Regions from separate parts of the Pontibacter sp. LHS1 genome, predicted to be linked through region 3. Evidence: riboswitches for the same ligand, from Rfam matches in the RefSeq annotation. Region 3 holds a riboswitch; each other region holds the start of a gene.
What was found. Region 3 has a riboswitch for S-adenosylmethionine ahead of AC5FXQ_RS18520 (ATP-grasp domain-containing protein). Riboswitches for the same ligand answer to the same signal wherever they lie in the genome.

Region 1 (3,859 bases), on a different contig from region 3:
GAGCCTCTTCGGTGTCTTCTTCAATATAATCGACGATGCCTTTTACCAGTGCATGTTTGAGGCGCTCTTCTACCGAAGCTTCACGCCAGGCATTGTCAGCGGCAGTTGCCGTTTTGCCTTTGCCCTTGATGGTTTCGGCATAGTTCACGAGCTTCTCGGTGGCATCCGGATGGCGATTGAAAATGACATCTTCAATCAGGTTGCGCAGTTCGAGCGGTACCTCTTCGTAAATTCCCAGCATACCGGCGTTCACGATGCCCATGTCCATACCTGCCTGCACCGCGTGGTACAGGAATATCGTATGCATGGCCTCGCGCACCAGGTCGTTACCCCTGAAAGAGAAGGACAAATTGCTCACGCCGCCGCTCACCTGCGCATGCGGCAGGTTGGCCTTGATCCACTTTACCGCCTCGATGTAGTCAACAGCATAGTTATTATGCTCTTCTATACCTGTGGCAATCGCGAGTATGTTCGGATCGAAAATGATATCCTGCGGCGGGAAGCCTACTTCGTCTACCAGGATGCGGTAAGAGCGCTCGCATATCTCGATGCGTCTAGGCAAAGTGTCAGCCTGGCCCTGCTCGTCAAATGCCATCACCACCACGGCCGCTCCGTACTGGCGCACTTTGCGGGCGAGTTTTTTAAAGGCCTCTTCGCCTTCTTTCAAGGAGATCGAGTTGACGATTGATTTGCCCTGCACACATTTCAAGCCTGCCTCGATCACGCTCCACTTGGAAGAGTCGATCATGATAGGCAGTTTTGCAATGTCGGGCTCGGAGGCGATCAGGTGGAGGAAGTCTGTCATGGCCTGCTCCGAGTCGAGCATACCTTCGTCCATGTTCACATCGATGATCTGGGCACCGCCTTCTACCTGCTGTCGGGCAACCGAAAGGGCTTCTTCAAACTTGCCATCGACAATCAGGCGTGAGAATTTCTTGGAGCCGGTTACATTGGTGCGTTCGCCGACATTCACAAAAAGGGTATCAGAGGTGATGGTGAGGGGCTCAAGGCCGCTGTAGCGGGGAAGAGGTGCTACGGGAGTGGGAACGTGCGGTTTATACCTGCGCACCAGGTCTGCGATTACTTTGGTGTGTACTGGCGTCGTGCCACAACAACCACCGAGCACATTCACCAGTCCCTCCTTCAGATACTCCTCCACAATGGCACCCATCTGCTCGGCTGTCTCGTCGTAACCGCCAAAGGCATTCGGCAGACCGGCATTCGGGTAGGCGCTGATGTAACAGTTGGAGATGCGTGACAGCTCCTGGATGTGCGTCTTCAGTTGTCGGGCGCCCAGCGCACAGTTAAAGCCCACGCTCAGGATAGGCGCATGCGATATCGAGTTCCAGAAAGCTTCCACTGTCTGCCCGGACAAGGTACGGCCGCTGGCGTCCGTGATCGTACCGGACACCATAATCGGCAGTTCTTTGCCACCGTCGTTTACATATTGCTGTATCGCAAAAAGGGCTGCTTTACAGTTGAGGGTATCAAACACAGTTTCCACCAATAGCAGATCAGCACCGCCTTCTACGAGACCACGCACCTGCTCGTAATAAGCCTCCACTAATTGGTCGAAGGTGATGGCGCGAAAACCTGGGTTGTTCACATCCGGGGAGAGCGAGGCCGTACGGTTGGTCGGGCCGATGGCGCCTGCTACGAAGCGCTTGTGCGCCGGGTCTTTAGCCTCGGCTTCGTCCGCTGCCTCACGTGCTATCCTTGCCGACTCGTAGTTAAGTTCATAAACTATGTGCTCCAGCTTATAATCCGCCATCGCAATGGTGGTACCGCTAAAGGTGTTGGTCTCGATGATGTCGGCGCCAGCTTCGAGGTACTCGGTATGAATGGCTTTGATTATATCCGGCCGGGTAATGGAGAGCAGGTCATTGTTGCCTTTCAGGTCGGATGGGTGATCCTTGAAACGCTCGCCACGGAAATCGGCTTCGGAGAGCTGGTAGCGCTGGATCATGGTGCCCATGGCGCCGTCGAGCACGAGTACGCGCTCCTGCAGCAAGGTATGGATCGGATGGTGTGATGTGGTCATGGTTGGTGTTCCCCCTCTTGGTTAAGTCTACATACGCGCTTATCAAGAAGGACACCCAAGGAAGGATATACTCTCTTATCTTTTCCCGGCCAAGGTATGGCTGAGAAGGGAATTAGCACCAAGCTGGTACAAGGTTGCTAAGACGTCATCGGGCCCTGTCCCTCGGTCTTTCTTGATAAGAATGCTGTAAAGATACACACTTATCCGAAAAAGGCAAATTTTTGTTGCGCGAGGACAGGATGAAATCGAGAATACATATGAAATCAGGCTTTACAGCCATGTATAAAAGGTATAAAAACAGAAAGGGACACTAAAAGTGTCCCTTTCCTAAAAGAGTTTAATTGTTTTCACTCTATAACTCTTTATAGCTTTTTATACGAAGCCATCATTGCGATAGTTACTAAAAACAAAAGGGCTACCGTTTGGCAGCCCTCTCTTCTCTTTAGTATCGGTCAGAATTAAGCCTCTGCTTCTACTTTAGGTACTACAGAAACGAATGAACGGTTCTTAACACCTTTTTTGAATTGAACTACACCGTCAACCATAGCGAACAGTGTGTGGTCTTTGCCCATACCCACATTCTTACCTGGGTGGTGTGCAGTACCTCTTTGTCTTACAATGATGTTACCAGCGATGATATCCTGGCCACCGTAAATCTTAACGCCAAGTCGTTTAGAATGCGACTCACGACCGTTGTTAGAACTACCAGCTCCTTTTTTGTGTGCCATTTTGTTTAACTATTTACTCAGGGCGATGAAACACCTGAAAAATTCAACGTTTAATTTCTTCTTACTGCTTATCCAATGCTCTCGATCAGGACCTTCGTGAAGTGCTGGCGGTGACCATTCTTCTTGCGGTATCCTTTTCTTCTCTTCTTTTTGAAAACGATCACTTTGTCGCCTTTCACGTTGCCAAGGATCTTTCCAACCACTTTAACACCGCTAACGAAAGGAGCACCTAAAGTAACAGTGCCGTTATCATCAGTAAGAAGAACATTGGTGAACTCCACGGCGTCACCATCATTGCCGGAAAGCTTGTTAGCGTAGATGAACCTTCCGGCCTCTACTTTGGTCTGTTGACCTGCGATTTCTACAATTGCGTACATCAGCTTCAATGTATGATTTAAAAAATTTTAAGTCTGCAAAATTAGCAGTCTAAAAATTAATATGCAAATCATTGTTCCTTAATTCCTTCTGTTTTTCCAGGCCTTATGCACAACCATGTGGATAACGATGTTGAAATCCACATCCCATAATTTTGCACCTTTCCAAAACCTTCATAACACACTAGTCTGCAAACCCTTACAGACAACTCCTCCGCCCCATGTTTTCCACAAACTGTGAAACTTTCCATCACAGTCCGCCACATTTAGCCTGAACACAAGTCTTGAATCTTGGATTTTACACCCCTAGAAACACACCCACTATCTCTTAACACTGCCGTCGCTTGCACTTTGCAGCACTCTGCAACGATTTAATATTGAATTACATATATTTAGCGAATTATATATATCAACAAACACATGTTGATAAGCCTGTTGATTTTAAGCCAATTTTCAGACAATCAAACACTTAACAAAGTGTGTATAAATTGAACAACTTTAGCCCTCAAATTCAAGTTCTTATCACTATATTTGAAGACCTGTTACCTGTTTATCAGGCGGCAGAGAGACGACTTAATAAACAGGTCTGACATCATCAAAGAGCTTTACAACAGCCTAACATGTTGTCATTCTGAATTTTAGATATCATTTAATGTTTACGCGTATGGAGCCAATACTACAAGAAAACCCGAATCGCTTTGTTTTATTCCCAATAC
Region 2 (3,859 bases), on a different contig from region 3:
CACTCCAGCGCCTGCTGTCCGCCCAGCGAGCCACCCAGCAGCGTATGCACCTGCGCTATACCTAAGTCCTGCCGCAATAGGTCAAAAGCCCGCACAATATCCCGGTTTGTCAGTTGCGGGAAGCTGTGGTAGTAGGGCTGCAGCGTTTCCGGATTAACTGCAAGTGGTCCCGTGGATCCATAGCAGCCACCCAGGGTGTTCGCACAAACCACAAACCAGTCCGCCGGATCGTATAGTTTTCCCTCGCCAAATAATTCGCCCCACCAGTCGGTGAAGTCCGAGCTGCCGGTGAGGGCGTGGCATACCCAGAGTACATTGCTTCGGTCTTGATTGAGTTGTCCATAGGTTGTATAGGCCAGTTGGAAGCCGGGGAGCAAGGCCCCCGACTCCAGCTGGAATTGTTTCTGAAAGTGAAATACTAATTGCTCAGGCATTATGCTTCATTCAAAACAGCTTGTTTTTCCTGCTGACCTACTTTGGCAAAGGCCTGTTCCAGATCAGCGATTATATCATCGATGTGCTCTATACCTGCAGAGAGGCGCAGTAGCGTTGGTGTCACACCCGCGCTCAACTGCTCCTGCTCCGAAAGCTGCTGGTGGGTGGTGGAGGCCGGGTGTATGATCAGGGATTTGGCGTCGCCCACATTGGCCAGGTGACTCACCAGTTGCAGACTGTTCACAAAGATCTCTGCCTGTTTCTTGTCACCTTTCAGGTTAAAAGAGAGCACACCACCAAATCCTCGCTTCAGGTATTTCTTTGCCAAGCCGAAGTACTTGCTGGACGGAAGTCCCGGGTAGTTCACGCTTTCTACCTGCTCGTGCTGCTCCAGCCACTCGGCCAGTGCCTGCGCATTCTGCACTGTGCGGTCCACCCGCAGCGAGAGTGTCTCCAAGCCCTGCAGCAGCAGGAAAGAGTTGAAGGGACTCAGTGCCGGGCCGAAGTCACGCAGGCCTTCTACCCGTGCTCTGATGGAGAAGGCGATGTTGCCAAAAGGTCCGTCGGTGCCGAAAACCTCCCAGAAGTTGAGTCCGTGGTAGCCCTCGGATGGCTCTGAAAACTGCGGAAACTTGCCATTGCCCCAGTTAAAATTACCACCATCCACAATCACACCGCCAATGCTGGTACCGTGGCCGCCGATCCATTTGGTGGCCGACTCCACTACCACATTGGCACCATGCTCGATTGGCCTGATCAGGTAACCGCCTGCCCCGAAGGTATTGTCCACCACCAGCGGAATATCATGTGCCTTAGCTACTGCAGCAATCGCATCAAAGTCAGGTATGTTGAAGCGCGGGTTGCCGATCGTCTCCACATAGATCGCTTTCGTGTTTTCGTCGATCAGCTGGGCATAGCTTTCCGGCTCGTCGCTGTCGGCGAAGCGTACTTCTATACCTAGCCTTTTAAAAGAGACTTTGAACTGGTTGTAAGTGCCGCCGTAGAGGTAGCTGGAGGACACGAAATTGTCGCCTGCCTGCAGGATATTGTTGAGCGCGATGAACTGCGCCGCCTGCCCGGAGGCTACCGCCACGGCCGCCACACCACCTTCCAAAGCGGCGATGCGCTTCTCAAAGACATCGGTGGTTGGGTTCATGATGCGGGTATAGATATTGCCAAACTCCTTCAGCGCAAACAGGTTGGCACCGTGCTCAGCATCTTTGAAAACATAAGAGGAAGTCTGGTAAATAGGCACGGCGCGGGAACGGGTGGTTGGATCGATTTCCTGGCCTGCGTGTAACTGAAGTGTCTCGAAATGAAGTGAATTAGACATAGTCGTGCTGTTTTAGATTTTGAAAAATATAGAATAGATTAGCTTGTTCTAAGACAAGAAGAAAGAGTTGGCTACAGGAGTCTGCTCACAGGCTATACCTGTGGCTCGACGTAGTTGCAGCAATACAATGGGAGATTGGTCGCGCTAGCAACAGCAGCGACAACACATGCACATGGGGCTACACATGACAGAAGCATGTGCAAAGGCATGAGAGTTCTGTGGCAGACTAACTGCCGAAAAAGAATGAAATAATTGCGTTGGCTTGGTTCCCTTTTCCATAACGTTATCAATTTATATGCTTCCGAACTTCCGGAATCAGGAATTAGCACCTTGCCTGAGGCTGGTTGCTAGCGCTTCACAGAGCCTGTCTCTCCACGCTTCTTTATAAATCGATACCCACAAAGGGATATCAGACTTGATGATGCAAACTTAGAGCAGCATTTCAAATAATCCAAATTTTTATTTCAAATTATTTTTATTTCACCGAATAAGGCAATTTTATAGAACTGCTTATCAGTGACTTATATACTTTATTATAACCACTACCTATACCTGTTGATTTACTGTCTTTGAATAAGTATAATTGCCTGCGCATAACAATACGAAGCTATACCTGTTGTGCTGCTAGAGACTATCTGACAGACCTGATGAAAATACTCCTGACCGGCGCAAACGGCTATATTGGCAAGCGACTCCTGCCCGCGTTGGTAGAGGCACAGCACGAGGTAGTTTGCCTTGTCCGGGATCCGAGGCGCTTTGAGATAGCAGACAGTCTGCAGGACAAGGTGCAGGTGGTCAAAGGAGACCTGCTCAAGCCGGATAGTTTACGCAACCTACCGCGCGATATCGAGGCTGCCTACTACCTGGTGCACTCCATGGGTTCCGGCTCTGCGGACTTCGAGGCGGCCGAAGAAGCATCGGCTGCGAATTTTGTCAGCTACCTCAACACGACCAGTGCCCAGCAAGTAATCTACCTCAGCGGCATTGCCAACGACACACATTTATCCAAACACCTAACTTCCCGCCGACAGGTAGAGGATGTGCTGGCGCAGGGCAAAGCATCGCTCACCGTACTGCGGGCGGCCATTATCATCGGGTCGGGCAGCGCTTCTTTCGAGATCATCCGCGACCTGGTGGAGAAGCTGCCGGTGATGGTGACACCCCGGTGGCTCAAGTCACGCTGCCAACCCATTGCCATACGTGATGTCATGTTTTACCTGACTGCCGTATTGGGTCGCGGGGACTGCTACGGCAAACGCTTTGAGATCGGCGGGCCCGAGGTGCTCACTTACAAGCAAATGCTGCTGCAACTGGCCAGGGTCCGAAACCTGAAACGGCGCATCTATACCTTGCCAGTGCTCACGCCAAAGCTTTCCTCCTACTGGTTGTATTTTGTCACGAGTACCAACTACGCACTGGCACGCAGTCTGGTGGAGAGTCTGCGCAACGATGCGGTGGTGAAAGACAGCAGTATACAGCAGCTGATTCCGCACAAGTGCCTGCGCTACGAGAGCGCTCTTAATCTGGCTTTTACCAAGATGGAGCAAAACCTGGTAGTGTCGAGCTGGAAGGATGCACTGGTGAGCGGCAACATAAAGCTCAACTTCATGGATTTTGTACAAATACCAGAACACGGTGTACTTACCGATCGGCAGCGCATGCGCTTCGACAGAGCACCCGAGGAGGTGATGGATAACATTCTGCGCATTGGCGGTGAGCGTGGCTGGTATAAGACCGACTTCCTGTGGGGGATACGCGGTCTGCTCGACAAGCTAGTAGGCGGGGTTGGCCTGCAGCGCGGCCGTCGACACCCTTCAGATGTGCGTGCCGGCGATTCTATTGATTTTTGGCGCGTGCTGGCCGTTGACCATAAAACAGAGCGCCTGCTGCTTTACGCTGAAATGAAGTTACCTGGCGAAGCCTGGCTGCAATTCAGGATCTGCCGGGAGGCTGAAGGCAACTACCTCGAGCAACTGGCTGCTTTCCGGCCCGATGGCCTGGCCGGCAGGCTTTATTGGTATGCCATGCTGCCATTTCATTTTATCATTTTTAAAGGAATGGTGCACAACATCATTCATTACCGGGAGAAGG
Region 3 (3,859 bases):
CACGGCATCCGCCACGAAGTTCGACAGTGCGTTCACGTCGTAGTAGTAGATCTGTCCGTCGCGGTCGTCGATGGTATATTCAATACCGCCCACGTCTATACCTGCCTCCTGCACAATGCGCTCGATGGCATCGATTACCTCCTGCTCCGGTGTGAAGGCTTCCACGCGCATGCCATTCTTAGGTGCATCAATAGCGCAGGCGTTGCGTACCAGCTCTTTGCCCGATGTGGTCTGGCAGATGTCGGCAGGGCAGAGGTTGAAGCTCTCGCCGGAGGTGTATACCTTGATGGCGTACAGGTATTTGCCACCCAAGGTCTCTACTCGGTTAATATGTCCGCCACGGGCAGGTATAAACTCCTGCACCAGTGCGGTGTGGTCAATGCCCAGCTGTACCTGACCGGTGGTCACGGCCAGTGCCAGTTCCTCAGGAGAATCGTAACGCACAATACCGGCACCGCTGCCGCCAATATTGGCCTTCACTACAATCGGGTAGCGCAGACCTTCTGCGGCCTTCACTGCCTGTGAGGCGTGGTTGATCACACGTGATTTTGGATAAGGCAGACCCAGCTTTTCCAGCAAAGTCAGCTGCAGTGCTTTAGATGTTTCGTAGAGAAAGGCTTTGTGGCCGTTGATTACGGTCACGCCTTTTGCCTCGAGGTGCGCGAGCAGGTTCAGGGTATAGAAAATGCCCTGCTCGTTGTTGCGCAGGTAAGCCGACGGGCTCATGCGGTTGAAAACCAGACTGTAGCTCGCTTCCGGCGAAGCCAGATCATAAGTATGGGCCGCCGCATCCTGGCGCTCATAGGGTATACCGCGTGCTTCCAGCTCGTTGAACAGCGGACGGAACCACTCCTGGTGTTCGTGGAAAATAGCTATGGGTCTGTTTGATGAATATGCTGACATAAGTATGTATAGATTAAAAATTGTTTACAAAAAGATACAGTGCACCCTGCTCAGACAAGGTGAGGAATAGGTGGAGACACAGGGAAGTAATGCCCGGGGAAAATGGGTATGACAAAGCAGGGCCCGGCATGCAACAGGTGCATAGAGCGAAGCTATCCCTGTGTGCTGCCCAGGGAGGTGTTAAATCCTAAAATTTAAGGTAGTAGGAGCCTGTGCAGCTGGTTTAGCAACAACAGCAACAACAGGTATGAAAAGCAAATGAAAATGATGAACCGAATGAGGTGGAATTGCTTCGGTTGATAATTGAACCAGTAAGGATGTTCGCTGAAATTTTCATTTTTAAAAATTTATATCCCCTAAATGCTTTAGGCAGGAATTAGCACCTGGTGTGGTTCACTGGTTGCTAGAAGTTCACAGAGCCTGTTCTCTCCCTTCTTCTTTATAAATCAAATACGGTGTAGGTATTATGACTTTACGGATGCAAAGTTGGGGGCTGAATTTTGCAATTCCAAATTATTGATAAAAAAAGTGTAGGTACATTGATTTTAGTGATACCTGTGCCTATTTCTGCCGAATGGTTTTTACTTCTGCAGTGGCTTCACTTCCTTTGTAGCCGAGCAAGTTGATATACCTGATGAGCAAAATTGAGCAAACCATTGTCGTTTCTTCACGCAACCCCGTCAAAGTAGAAGCTGCCCTCGGGGGCTTCCGCAAAATGTTTCCTGATGTGCACTTCGAGGCTATACCTGTGTCGGTGCCTTCTGGCGTAGCCGATCAACCCATGACAGACCAGGAGACCCTGACCGGTGCCCTGAACAGAGTGCACAATGCACAAGCAGCACATCCGGAGGCTGATTACTGGATAGGTATAGAAGGCGGTGTGGAGACGCACGACGAAGAACTGGCTGCTTTTGCCTGGGTGGTGGTGCGGTCGGCCACAGGTATAGGCAAGGCCAGATCCGCTTCTTTTTACCTGCCGGGTATTGTAGCCGACCTGGTGGGGCAGGGGATGGAACTGGGCGCAGCGGACGATCTGGTGTTCAACAAATCCAACTCAAAGCAGGCATCCGGCGCCATCGGGCTGCTCACCGACAATGCGGTCGACAGGGCGCAGCTATACGAGCAGGCCGTCGCACTGGCGCTGGTGCGCTTCAAGAACGAAGCGCTATACCTGCAAAAGTCGCTGGAGCAGTAGCCGCACAGCTAGGGTTGCGTTTCACCAGACTGCTGTTCCAGTTGCTTTTCCGCTTCCAGGGCTGGCTGTGACATGGCAGCCTGCAGGTCATGCTCCTCGATCTGCTGATTGACCAGCCTGGCCTGCTGCACCAGTCCTTTAAATAGCCGGCGGTGCCATTTACTCTGCGGCAGGTACTCCGGATGCCACTGCACCCCGATCATAAAGGCCTGCTCCGGCTGCTCTATACCTTGCACCACTTTATTGGGTTCACGGGCCACAATTTCCACCGACTGACCTGGTTCTTTCACCGCCTGGTTGTGCAGCGCATTTACGCGCAGTCGCTGCGTCCCCAGCACTTCTGCCAACTTACTGCCTGCTTTTATGTGCACTTTCTTCACCGGAAACACACTCGCCGGATTGGGCTCTTCGAGGTAAAACGTGTTGATGTCCTGATAGAGGGTGCCCCGGAAGTAGACGTTCATCAGCTGCGCTCCCCGGCAGATGCCCATCACCGGCAGGCCTTTCTGTACGGCCTGGTCCAGCAGCTGCAGTTCCAGTTGGTCGCGGGCACGGTCCAGTCCGAAGGTCAGTTTGCGGCTCAGCAGCTTGCGCAGCAGAAAAACAGCCGGGTAGTAGACCCAGCTCACAAAACGGCCCACCCGCTGAAAAATGTTTTTCCTCGGGTGCTGCAGCGTGCGCTGCAGGTACTCGTCCATCACATGCTCTTGTTCATAAATAGTTGGGTCCACGTCTGCCCCGCCTCCAATGATCAGCCCCTGCAGACCATCAGCGGTGCGGGGCCTGGAAGGCGTGATGCGCACGGGCCTGCCCCCGGCAATAAGTACCGAGAGCGCCGTGAAAAACCAGGCGGCCCCGCCTCCCTTGTCCGGTCCGGTAATGCCGATTGTCGGTCTGCCTCGGTGTATTTTATTTTTAGATTTCAGGATAGCCATTCCCTTATTCTTTTAATCCATTTGGTTTCAAATCCTAGCAGGGTGTGGGCTTTGAGATAGCGGTATTCTTTGCTGAGGTGTTCTATCATACCCGGGTCGCTTGCCAGTTCCTCCACCCGTACCCAGATGTTCCATTCCTGTGCCAGCGTCCAGTCCGGCTGTGCGATCGAACTGTTAGGCAGTCTGTAATGAAAGGTATTGCGGGCCTTTACCTTGCCGAGTTTGGTAAACTGTGCCAGCAGGTCGTCTCTGAGGTATGCCAGCAGCGGGTACAAGTCCAGCGGACGGTTCCGGTCCGGGTTGTAGGTGTGGTAATCTATGATAAACCCATCCAGATCAGGGGCGTAGTCCGGGTTAAGCACAAGGATCACATACTCAATCGGGTACGGGTCGATAAAGGGACTGATCTGCCTTGCCAGGTCAGTCCGGCCTTCTTCCAGCAGCCAGGGGTACAGCAGCAGGAAAGCCCGCAGGTAGGCAAGCAGCGTATCGGCATCCTGACGGGGAATCTCCACATTGATGTGAGTGCCGAAGGCGTTGGTGGGGAAAGACTGGGTTCCCTCAGCATGAAGTTGGTAGAGGGCCTCCCGCAGCTTTTCTATTTCCTCGAGCTCCGTGCAGGGAATGGGCGGACAGGCGATCTCGTTTGGAAACACCTTGCCGACCAGGTTACGGAGCGTTTCCTCTACCTCGTCTTCCAGAGTGCCATTCCCGATTTTTACATCTTCGATGCGCAGATTGAAGGTCTCGAACACTTTTTTGTAGCGCTTCTCCGTCAGCAGCGACAGGTCGAATTCAATCGTAAAATCGCCTAGTCTCGTGTCGG

Region 1: it holds a riboswitch for S-adenosylmethionine, as region 3 does, so the genes downstream of both, metH (methionine synthase) here and AC5FXQ_RS18520 (ATP-grasp domain-containing protein) in region 3, are expected to answer to the same signal.
Region 2: it holds a riboswitch for S-adenosylmethionine, as region 3 does, so the genes downstream of both, AC5FXQ_RS00320 (O-acetylhomoserine aminocarboxypropyltransferase/cysteine synthase family protein) here and AC5FXQ_RS18520 (ATP-grasp domain-containing protein) in region 3, are expected to answer to the same signal.

Annotation. Positions count from the first base shown of each region.
Region 1 covers NZ_JBZYWF010000003.1:286,023-289,881, reverse strand. Annotated here, with positions in the region: gene metH (methionine synthase) at 1-2,041, opposite strand, end outside; SAM riboswitch class I at 2,114-2,223, opposite strand; gene rpmA (50S ribosomal protein L27) at 2,500-2,769, opposite strand; gene rplU (50S ribosomal protein L21) at 2,838-3,146, opposite strand; gene AC5FXQ_RS08425 (ribonucleoside-diphosphate reductase small subunit) at 3,808-3,859, shown strand, end outside.
Region 2 covers NZ_JBZYWF010000001.1:78,766-82,624, forward strand. Annotated here, with positions in the region: gene metX (homoserine O-acetyltransferase MetX) at 1-434, opposite strand, end outside; gene AC5FXQ_RS00320 (O-acetylhomoserine aminocarboxypropyltransferase/cysteine synthase family protein) at 434-1,768, opposite strand; SAM riboswitch class I at 2,057-2,159, opposite strand; gene AC5FXQ_RS00325 (SDR family oxidoreductase) at 2,416-3,859, shown strand, end outside.
Region 3 covers NZ_JBZYWF010000012.1:70,690-74,548, reverse strand. Annotated here, with positions in the region: gene AC5FXQ_RS18520 (ATP-grasp domain-containing protein) at 1-903, opposite strand, end outside; SAM riboswitch class I at 1,248-1,351, opposite strand; gene yjjX (inosine/xanthosine triphosphatase) at 1,538-2,098, shown strand; gene AC5FXQ_RS18510 (gamma-glutamyl-gamma-aminobutyrate hydrolase family protein) at 2,107-3,033, opposite strand; gene AC5FXQ_RS18505 (amidoligase family protein) at 3,021-3,859, opposite strand, start outside.